3 regions of the Peribacillus sp. GL_122 genome follow, and region 3 is predicted to be linked to each of the others. Evidence: riboswitches for the same ligand, from Rfam matches in the RefSeq annotation. Region 3 holds a riboswitch; each other region holds the start of a gene.
What was found. Region 3 has a riboswitch for preQ1 ahead of queC (7-cyano-7-deazaguanine synthase QueC). Riboswitches for the same ligand answer to the same signal wherever they lie in the genome.

Region 1 (3,281 bases), 1.9 Mb from region 3:
ATAAGACTCTGGCAGCACCTTGGTAAATCCACCTTCATCCGTTACGATCAAGCCAGCCTTCTTCGGATTTATATACTGCGCCTCTACCCCGCGGCTTTGGAAATAACCCGCGACCAGCTTCGCATTATTATCCTCGCCACTGGCCTTCAAGGCAGCCAAATAGCGCTTCGGGTTAGTCTGGTCTGCATGCAACAGTGCCATTAAATTTTCATGGATCCCAGTGATGACACTCTCGGATATATCCAGTTCTTCAGCAATGCTCGCATAGCGGGATACGACATCTTCTATCAAATGCTCTCCGTTATCCCCGCGCAGCTGCTGTTCCGCAGCTTCAATCAATAAATCCGTCACCTTTATATCATCGGAATTGCGTTTCCCTGGAGCTGAAACGACTACAATTTTCCTCTCTGGATCAGAAACAACAATTTCGAACACCTTTCTCAACTGTTCACCTGACGCAAGTGAACTTCCACCAAACTTCGCAACTTTCATCTCGACATCCCCTATTTTCGTAAATATTCTGTCATAATTAGCTCTCCCTATTATTACGCTTTTTCTCGAAACAATCAAGTGGAAATTCCGTTATAGGAGGACATTTGTATTTTTAAAACGGACAAAGAGACAAGACCATTGATCGAGAATGGCTAAAAAACTAAAAAAGACAACGGGCATTTGCCCATTGTCTCTCCTATTCTTTAGCGATTATCCACGGTTTCCGGGTATAGGTCATGGTTCATCAAGCGGTAATCCGCCATTTCCTCATACTTCGTACCTGGTTTCCCATAATTCGTGTAAGGGTCGATGGAAATTCCGCCCCTAGGTGTAAACTTGCCCCAGACTTCAATATATTTAGGATCCATCAATTCGATTAAATCATTCATGATGATGTTCATGCAGTCTTCATGGAAATCACCGTGATTGCGGAAGCTGAATAAATAAAGTTTCAAAGACTTGCTTTCCACCATTTTCACACTTGGAATATAGCTGATGTAGATGGTCGCAAAGTCCGGCTGGCCCGTTATCGGACATAAGCTAGTGAATTCCGGGCAATTGAATTTGACGAAATAATCCCGGTTCGGATGCTTGTTATCGAATGACTCAAGGATTTCAGGCGCATAGTCGAATGTATATTTTGTTCCTTGATTCCCAAGCAGTGTGATATCTTTTTTTAATTCTTCTTCTTTTCTTCCAGACATTAAAAGTCCTCCTAATCCCACGTTTCAGGGAGATTCATAAAATGGGCCTCTATATAACAAAAACCATATCTCCTCAAAGATATGGTTGATTCGCGAAAAATATCAAAGCCATAGTTTTTTTAAGAGGGTGATGCTATGAACCTCTCCCGTTTACCGGGAAATATTTTAAAATTGTCATAGTAAATATAGAAAAAAATATCTAATCTGTCAATCATACTTTTTAAATTTGGTTTGATTCCTGCATGCATTCAGCTTAAAATGTAGAAGAAGTTTATCCTACATGAAGGAAGAGATTACGTCAATGTGGATTTTTGCAGCCCTCATCACTAGTTTATGTTTCGGAATCAATAACAGCATTTTTAAATGGAGTAGCGGAAAGGGTTACTCAAAAGTACATATCCAATTTTTCTTTTATTTTTCAGCTTTTATTTTGGCCATATTTTATGGAGTGTTTGTGGATGGTTTACAGTTTAACTGGCTGTCCATCATGCTTGGTGGAGCCATTGGGGTACTGAACGCTAATGGTAATATCCAGATGGCAAGCGCCTTTGAAAAAGGGCCGGCAAGCTTGACATCCCCATTAATCGCAGCGAATGCAATATTCCCCATTCTCTGTGCAGCTTTAATTTTTCACGAACATATTTCTACTTTGCAGTGGACTGGAATCGTCTGCATGTTTCTTGCTACATTAGTCATTCAGTATACACCTAATGCTAAAGGTAACCATCAATATGTCCCTTGGATGATGCACACATTATTATCCATTTTATCTTTTGGTGTGCTCGGCATTCTTATGACGACATCAACACGTCTTCATTTAAATTCCCTTGATATCCTGGTATCAATGTATGGAGGCGGAACTCTTTATCTTCTTTCGGCTCTGGCCTTTAAAAAGGAAAAAATCAAGCTACAGGAAGTCAAAATCGGTTCCTTAGTAGGCCTTTTAAGCACTATAGGCTATGGATGTTATTTCTTTGCGTTGAACACCGGCATCGCAAGCATCATCTTCCCTGTCGTCAGCCTGAACTGTTTAGTTGTCGTATTCGCAGGATGTTATTTATTCAAGGAAAAACTAAAAAACTATCAAATTGCCGGCGTACTTGCAGCATTAATCGGCATTATCTTGACTAAAATATGAATTTAGTTCATTTACAAAAACGACCTGGCTGTCATGAGTACAAGCCAGGTCGTTTTTTATTTTGCCGGGGAATAGAGTGGTCAAAAAAAAGTGTTGACACTTCCTAAAAAATATCAGATAATTTTGAATATTAATTCGTTAGGTTTTACCGCTTTTGAAATGTTTGAAAAATCCTCTGCCACGGGTATTAAAGAAATAGGTACAACCACCTCATTTAATTCTGAATTAGGAAAGGAAAGATGCATAATGGTAAAAGTTACAGTAACAGTTGATTTTCAAGGGAAATCTTATCAAACTAACGTACTTACTAAACCGGATACAGATCATGAAGTAATTTTACAACAAGCGCTTCATCAAGTTGAAAAACAATGGAAAGCATAAAAAGGCAGGCATCGCAATAGATACCTGCTTTTTTAATACCATTTCATATGCGCGATTAAAGAACCTCTTACAGCAACTCCCTCACTTTTAATTGCTTTTTCCAAAATAAACTAAAATTGAGACGTCAGTGTGTGCGTTAACCTCTTAATCTGAATAACAAGTAATTTAGAGTTGTACCTAAGGATTACATTATAAAAGACTTATAAAAAAAGATGGTCTTTTTAAGGACCGTCTTTTTAATGTTCTTTTAAACTAAATTTCTTATTAATGGCATGGAACGCTCTTGGAGGCTATCTGAAAGCAGGCTATAAGAAATGACTTTCTTCTTGTACTGTTTAACTACATCCACGTGGTCATTGTAAATGTACACAAATAACCTAACATCCTTTTTGCTTCTTTTAGTATCTATGACCAATGGAGTCCCACTGTTCTCTGGATGTAAAAACAATTGCTCGTTCCCTGGGAATATATGTTTTTTTTTCAAAAATCTAGCGTTATTAAAATAATTAATAACTTGAATTTTTTCTTCACCTTCCAAACGTTTTCCGTCTAAGGTTACGATCGCA
Region 2 (3,281 bases), 1.8 Mb from region 3:
ATATACCCGATGATTTCCCCCTGATCTTGCACTGCCAATATATCAAAATTCTTTTTTTCCAATGCTTTCTGGATATCCACCGCCAGATCGTTTTTATGGCAAAACTCAAGCTCCTGGGCAATGCTCTTAACCGTTATATTCTCTTCATAAAGAGTTTTAAGACTAAGATAGCTGTTATTGCTTTTTCTTTTGCTTTCATTTAACATCTTTCAACCTCCGCTCAGGAACACTTTCTGCCCGATTTTCCGCTTAAATCATAGAAAATGTATGCGGTCGCCACTAAAATAAAGTCCACCATAGTGGACTCAATTCCATTCATGTGGATTTTTTGAAACCATCAAAGGCCATCAACTGCATTGCCTACCGCCGTTTCCTCATTCACTTTCTCTTCCCAACCTTTGCAAACATCCACCCAACCCTCTGCGCCTGAATATTCAAACAACTCAGCGAGTTTAAGTTCTATTGCAGAGTTCGCACTGCCGCATGCCGGGAACAATGACTCAAAGCGTTTCATCGATACATCAAGAAAAACAGCTAGATCATTTGCCAGACCAAACGGGCAAACTCCTCCGATGGCATGGCCGGTCTGTGCAAGCACTTCTTCAGGTGAAAGCATTCGTGCCTTGAAACCGAACGTCTGACGAAATTTCTTATTATCCACTTTCGCGTCCCCTGCGGCAACAACCAAAATGGCTTTTTCACCTTCCCCCTTAAAGGAAAGAGTCTTAGCAATCCGCGCTGGGATAACACCGATGGTTTCCGCTGCTTCAATCACCGTAGCACTCGATGTTTCGAACTCCATTACATCGCCTTCCCGATCCCATTGTTTAAAATGGTTTTTGACACTCTCGATCGACATACTATATTCACTCCTTTGAAGTACATATTGAAATAATATCATCCTTCATTGCAATAAATCAAAATCCAATTGAGCTACTTCCCGTGCTTGGAAACTTATAAATTAAAACCATTCTTTACAAATTGACGAAACAAGCTTACATGGGATACTATTAAACATCGGGCAAACGCCTAAACGTGGTTCGTAACCATCCCACGATAAAAAACTAGGGAGAGAGTAAAATGAATGTTCGTACACTCGTGATAAGCGGGTTATTGGCTGCCTTGTATGTGGCGGTCTCATTGGTGTTCCAACCAATATCATTTCAGATGTTCCAATTTCGTGTACCGGAAATATTGAATCATCTGATTGTATTCAATAAAAAGTATATCTACGGTATCGTCGGCGGAGTCTTCATATCGAATCTGCTCTTTTCGCCGATGGTGCCATATGACTTGATTTTCGGGGTGGGGCAATCTCTGCTCGCCTTATTGCTTGTCATTTTTGTTTCTCGGTTCATAAAAGGCATTAAAGGACGGATGACCGCCACGACTATCTTTTTCACTTTCACAATGTTTTTAATTGCAATTGAACTGAACCTTGCCCTGGGGTTCCCATTCTGGTTAAGCTGGATGACCACGGCTGTCGGTGAATTCGTTGTCCTCTTGATTGGAGCGCCAATCATTTATGGAATGAACAAAAGAATTCAGTTTGAAAAGTGGCTTTAATGGAATCTTCGCGTCGCGAACCCACTATAATGAAAAGAGCTGTCTGCATGATGCGGCAGCTCTTTTTTTTCACCAATGAACTCGAAAATGATAAACTACTAGTAAGAATGGTGGTGGCCCTTTGAAAAAAGTCCTGACCATAATCGGTCTATTGGTAATTGCAATATTTATTTTTTCTAATGCAGAGTTATTCACTTTGGTTTGGAAAAGTGATCTAGATTCTGTTATTGGCATTTTGAAGGAAAACCTTTTGCTTACATTTATTGTGACATTCGTATTAATGTTTGTACAAAATTCTTTTACAATCATTCCCTTAATTTTGCTCCTGACTATCAATGTCACGATATTCGGATTCATATATGGATATCTATGGAGTTGGTTTACAAGCGTTGTTGCCTCAGGTTTCATTTTTTATGCAGCAAGAAACTGGTTTCAGGAGCTTCTCTTAAAGAAGATTGGCGAAAAGTGGCAAGAATCTGTTGTGGAGCATGGCTTCATGTACGTTTTTACAGGCAGGATTTTCCCTCTGATCCCAACAAGCTTAATTAACTTGGTAGCTGGAGTCAGCACCGTCACTTTCAAGGATTTTTTATTAGCGACGTCACTTGGCAACCTTATATACTTTTTCTTCCTTTCGCTCATTCCATATGGACTGCTATCTGTTGAAATGAACCAATATACGCTAGCAGCACTCGCACTCTTCTTCTTACTATTTTTCATTATCTATAAGCGTGCAAAAAAGAAAAAGAAACAAACCTTCTTCAGAAAAAACAGGTGACCACTTTGGCCCCTGTTTTTTATTTAGGATTCTGCATATATTTTTTTCCGATAGTTTGTTAAAATGTGTATGTAATTTTACCTTAGAAATGTCTTAAAATCAGGGAGAATCTCCATGTCCAAACGCTCCATCTTAGCAATATATATCCTATCCGGGATTCTTACACTAGTCGTGTTCGACTATTTTTTAACTACAAATATCCAAAACAAAGAGGTCTTCATTCAACTTCAAAGAGCGGAAGGATTTGTTTTCCTTTTATCAATAGGCTTGGTTTTATATCTTTATTTAGCTAAAAGGGAAGAATTCAAGCAATTAAAAGAAGCGGAACAACGTCGGCGTACACTCATCAATTCAATGGTGGATTTCGTTAACTTCAAGGATGGTGATGGCCGTTGGCTTGAATCCAATACCTTCGGCCTTCAATTATTTCAATTGGAGCATGTAGACTATAAGGGAAAAAGAGACAGTGAGCTCGCAGAATACTCCGAATTTTATAAAGAGTCGTTGATTTACTGTGAAGTTTCCGATGAAGAAACGTGGGTAAAAGGGGAAATCACAAGGTGTGAGGAAATCGTCCCTCTTCCCGATGGCAATCACAAGACCTTTGATACGATCAAAGTTCCCCTGTTCAATGAGGATGGTTCACGAAAAGGCTTAGTCGTCATCGGCAGGGATATTTCTGAAAGAGTAGTCGCGGAGAATCAATTATTCGATAGTGAACAACGCTATAAATCATTGTTTGAACACAACCCTTATCCGATGCTGATGCTTGATTTAAACGGAATGATCACGACCGTAAATCCAAGGTTTGAAACGGTAACAGGCTTTCAACAAGAAGAAATACATGGAGCCTCATTCATTAATTTGAACTTCTCAGCAGAAGACGCGGAATTGATCCGTACATCTTGCCAATATGTCATGGAAAACCAAAAGGGGA
Region 3 (3,281 bases):
CTCATCCCATATTTCTCTAGCAGTCATCTGGACGGTATCTTCCTTACCGGTGCCATCCCAAGTAAATGCGGAATCACACCAGGCACATGAATAATCGCAGCCAGCCGTCCGAACGAACATGGTTTTTTGACCAATGACCATTCCCTCACCTTGGATGGTCGGTCCGAAGATTTCCATAACCGGGAGTTTACTCACTTTCCATCCACTCCCGTCTGGCTTCGGCATAGCTTGTCGGCGTTTCGTATAGTCGAACAAATTCGACTCTAGCACCCTCATATTCTTTCAATGAAAGGGCTTCGACCATTTTTTCATAAATCCAGACAACCATATTTTCAGCTGTTGTATTCATGAGCGGCAGGGTTTCATTCAAATAACGATGATCCAGGTGGATTTCAATTTCATTTTTCCATATATCCTTGATGTCCCCGAAATCTATCATCAAACCGCGTGAATCCGTATACCCGCTCAATCCGAAAATGACCTTATATGTGTGGCCATGCAGGTTCTTGCATTTTCCTTCATAGTCATGCAGATGGTGCGCCGCGTCAAAGGTGAATTCCTTACTCACGAGAACCCTCTTGTTTGTATACTTCAATTGGCTGCGCTGAATATCTTCATCTATTTTTTGGAGTTTATCCACTATAGTAAAACCGTACATCATGAAAGCACCTTCCGTCTGCTTACATAATCATCCAGTCCTTTTTTCCGCAGATTACATGCCGGACAATCTCCACAGCCGTCGGAGATGATCCCGTTATAGCAAGTCAGGGTCTTTTCGCGGACAAAGTCGAATGCACCAAGCTGATCCGCAAGCTCCCATGTTTCTTCTTTATTAAGCCACATAAGCGGCGTATCAATCACGAATGACTGGTCCATCGACAAGTTCAAGGTCACATTCAACGATTTAATGAATACATCGCGGCAGTCAGGATATCCGCTGAAATCCGTTTCACAAACACCGGTGACAATATGTTTAGCGCCAATCTGACTCGCCAGCACTCCGGCAAACGAAAGGAACAGCAAATTCCTCCCTGGTACGAACGTCGACGGCAATTCCCCGTCTTCTCCGTCCGCCACTGCAATATCACTTCTCGTCAATGCATTCGGTGCCAGCTGGTTCAGCAGTGACATGTCAAGGATATGATGGTTCACGCCCAATTCCTTGGCAATGTTTTGAGCGCATTCGATTTCCAAGCTATGCCGCTGATTATAATCGAACGTCACCGCTTCCACTTCCTCAAATCTCTCCAATGCCCAGAACAGGCACGTCGTACTGTCCTGACCTCCGCTAAATACAACCACTGCCTTTTCTTTCTTCTTCATTTCTATAAAACTCCTTTTTACGGAAAAAAACAGCACCCTAAGAATAGAGCACTGTTTCTCCTTAGTTTTTTTGAGAGGGTAGCTAGAACCTCTTCCGCCTTAACGCGGAATATTATATTTTTCCAAGTCAATAGTAACTTGAAAACGATAATAAATCAAGATGATTATATTTAGTGAATATTAGATCTGATGGAAAATTTGGTTATCTTTTCATTGCTTAAATATCCCATTATCCGTCCGATAAAATAGTGTGAATAAAATATCGATAAAGGGGTCCATTAATTTGAAAAGCATTAAAGGAAAGGTATTGTTGGCATTTTCACTCATCATATCTTTATGTGTCATCTTAGGAGCATACAACATTTACAGCAGCAACAAGTCTCTGGTATATTCCCAGGATATCATCGAAAAGGAACTTCCGCTTCTTATCCAAGATGAAAAACTGCTATATAATCTAGCACAAAGAACCGCATTCGCCCGAGCCTATATTCTATATGGTGACGAGAGTTATAAAGAAAGGTTCTTACAATATACCGAAGACAGCAAGGTCCTCCAGGAGGATCTCCTCGCTTTAAGCGATTCTGATAATGCGAAGGAATTGATCGAGAAAAGCGTGGATTGGAGGACGATGATTGTAGACCGGGTATTTCCACAATATGAAAAGGGAAATGAAGAGCGCGCGAAAGAGATACTCAAAAATGAAGTGGCACCAATCAGCAATGAAGTAATGGAGGGTTTCAAGGAGCTTGCATCTGAACGCGAGGAATTGATTGTCACTTCTGGTGAAACCGTCATCGCAAGCGGGAAATCGGTTAAGACGACAAGTATCATCATATCCATTGCGGCAGTCCTTATCGGTCTTCTGCTGGCGCTTGTGACTGCCAACCTCATTACCACCCCCCTCCTTAAAATCAGGGACAGGATGAAAATGGTGGCTGACGGAGAGCTGAATCATAAGCCCCTGGAGCAAAAGTCACATGATGAAATGGGCGAATTAACGGTATCCGCCAACCAAATGCAGAAAAACCTTCGTGATACGATCGAAAAAATGCTCGTTGTGTCCGAATCCGTTTCCAACCAAAGTGAGGATCTGACTCAATCAGCAAATGAAGTTCAGCAGGGCAGCAAACAAATAGCGACTACAATGTATGAACTTTCGGAAGGTTCGGAGTCACAAGCCAACCGGGCAGCTGAAATGGTTCGGATGATGGATGATTTCACCGGCAGGATCGAGTTGGCCCGCCTAGAAGGAGTGGATGTAGCTAAAAGTTCAACCGAAATCCTTTCCTTGACCAAGGAGGGCACCACTTTAATGCGCAGTTCAGTCCAACAGATGCAATGTATTGATAGGATTGTAAAAAATGCCGTAGATCAAGTGAAAGGACTGGATTCTCAATCGCAGCAAATTTCACAGCTTGTGCAGGTCATCAAGGATATATCCAATCAAACCAATCTATTGGCGCTGAATGCTGCCATAGAAGCCGCTCGTGCTGGTGAACATGGCAAGGGCTTTGCCGTCGTCGCCGATGAAGTGCGGAAACTCGCTGAAGAGGTCACACACTCCGTTGGGGATATCACCAATATTGTCTCCGCTATTCAAACGGATTCAAAAACAGTCGTCCACTCCCTGGAAGATGGTTATACACAAGTGGATGAAGGCACGAAACAGATCACGCTCACAGGCCAAACCTTTGAAACAATCAATCACTCTGTCGGGAATATGGAAATGAAAATACAGCATATAACAGACGAATTGAACTATATCTCCACAAATAGCAAAAATATCAATCAGGCTATCGAAGATATCGCAGCTGTTTCTGAAGAGTCCGCGGCTGGAATCGAACAAGTCTCCGCCTCTGCTCAGCAATCCAGCTCTTCAATGGATGAAATCACGCATCATGCCAGTGAACTTGCATCTTCGGCAGAACTGCTGACTGAACAGGTTAAGAAATTCCAAT

Region 1: another riboswitch for preQ1. It lies ahead of queF (preQ(1) synthase); the one in region 3 lies ahead of queC (7-cyano-7-deazaguanine synthase QueC).
Region 2: another riboswitch for preQ1. It lies ahead of AC3ISB_RS02255 (QueT transporter family protein); the one in region 3 lies ahead of queC (7-cyano-7-deazaguanine synthase QueC).

What each region holds. Positions count from the first base shown of each region.
Region 1 covers NZ_CM174415.1:524,447-527,727, reverse strand. The annotation lists gene AC3ISB_RS02575 (aspartate kinase) at 1-492, opposite strand, end outside; gene queF (preQ(1) synthase) at 696-1,196, opposite strand; PreQ1 riboswitch class I at 1,301-1,346, opposite strand; gene AC3ISB_RS02565 (DMT family transporter) at 1,477-2,334, shown strand; gene AC3ISB_RS02560 (BA3454 family stress response protein) at 2,425-2,715, shown strand; gene AC3ISB_RS02555 (YfmQ family protein) at 2,963-3,281, opposite strand, start outside.
Region 2 covers NZ_CM174415.1:460,394-463,674, reverse strand. The annotation lists gene AC3ISB_RS02265 (hypothetical protein) at 1-206, opposite strand, end outside; gene AC3ISB_RS02260 (YbaK/EbsC family protein) at 338-859, opposite strand; PreQ1 riboswitch class I at 1,030-1,074, shown strand; gene AC3ISB_RS02255 (QueT transporter family protein) at 1,081-1,566, shown strand; gene AC3ISB_RS02250 (TVP38/TMEM64 family protein) at 1,688-2,344, shown strand; gene AC3ISB_RS02245 (PAS domain-containing sensor histidine kinase) at 2,459-3,281, shown strand, end outside.
Region 3 covers NZ_CM174415.1:4,388,791-4,392,071, forward strand. The annotation lists gene queE (7-carboxy-7-deazaguanine synthase QueE) at 1-195, opposite strand, end outside; gene queD (6-carboxytetrahydropterin synthase QueD) at 188-658, opposite strand; gene queC (7-cyano-7-deazaguanine synthase QueC) at 658-1,323, opposite strand; PreQ1 riboswitch class I at 1,379-1,421, opposite strand; gene AC3ISB_RS21240 (methyl-accepting chemotaxis protein) at 1,607-3,281, shown strand, end outside.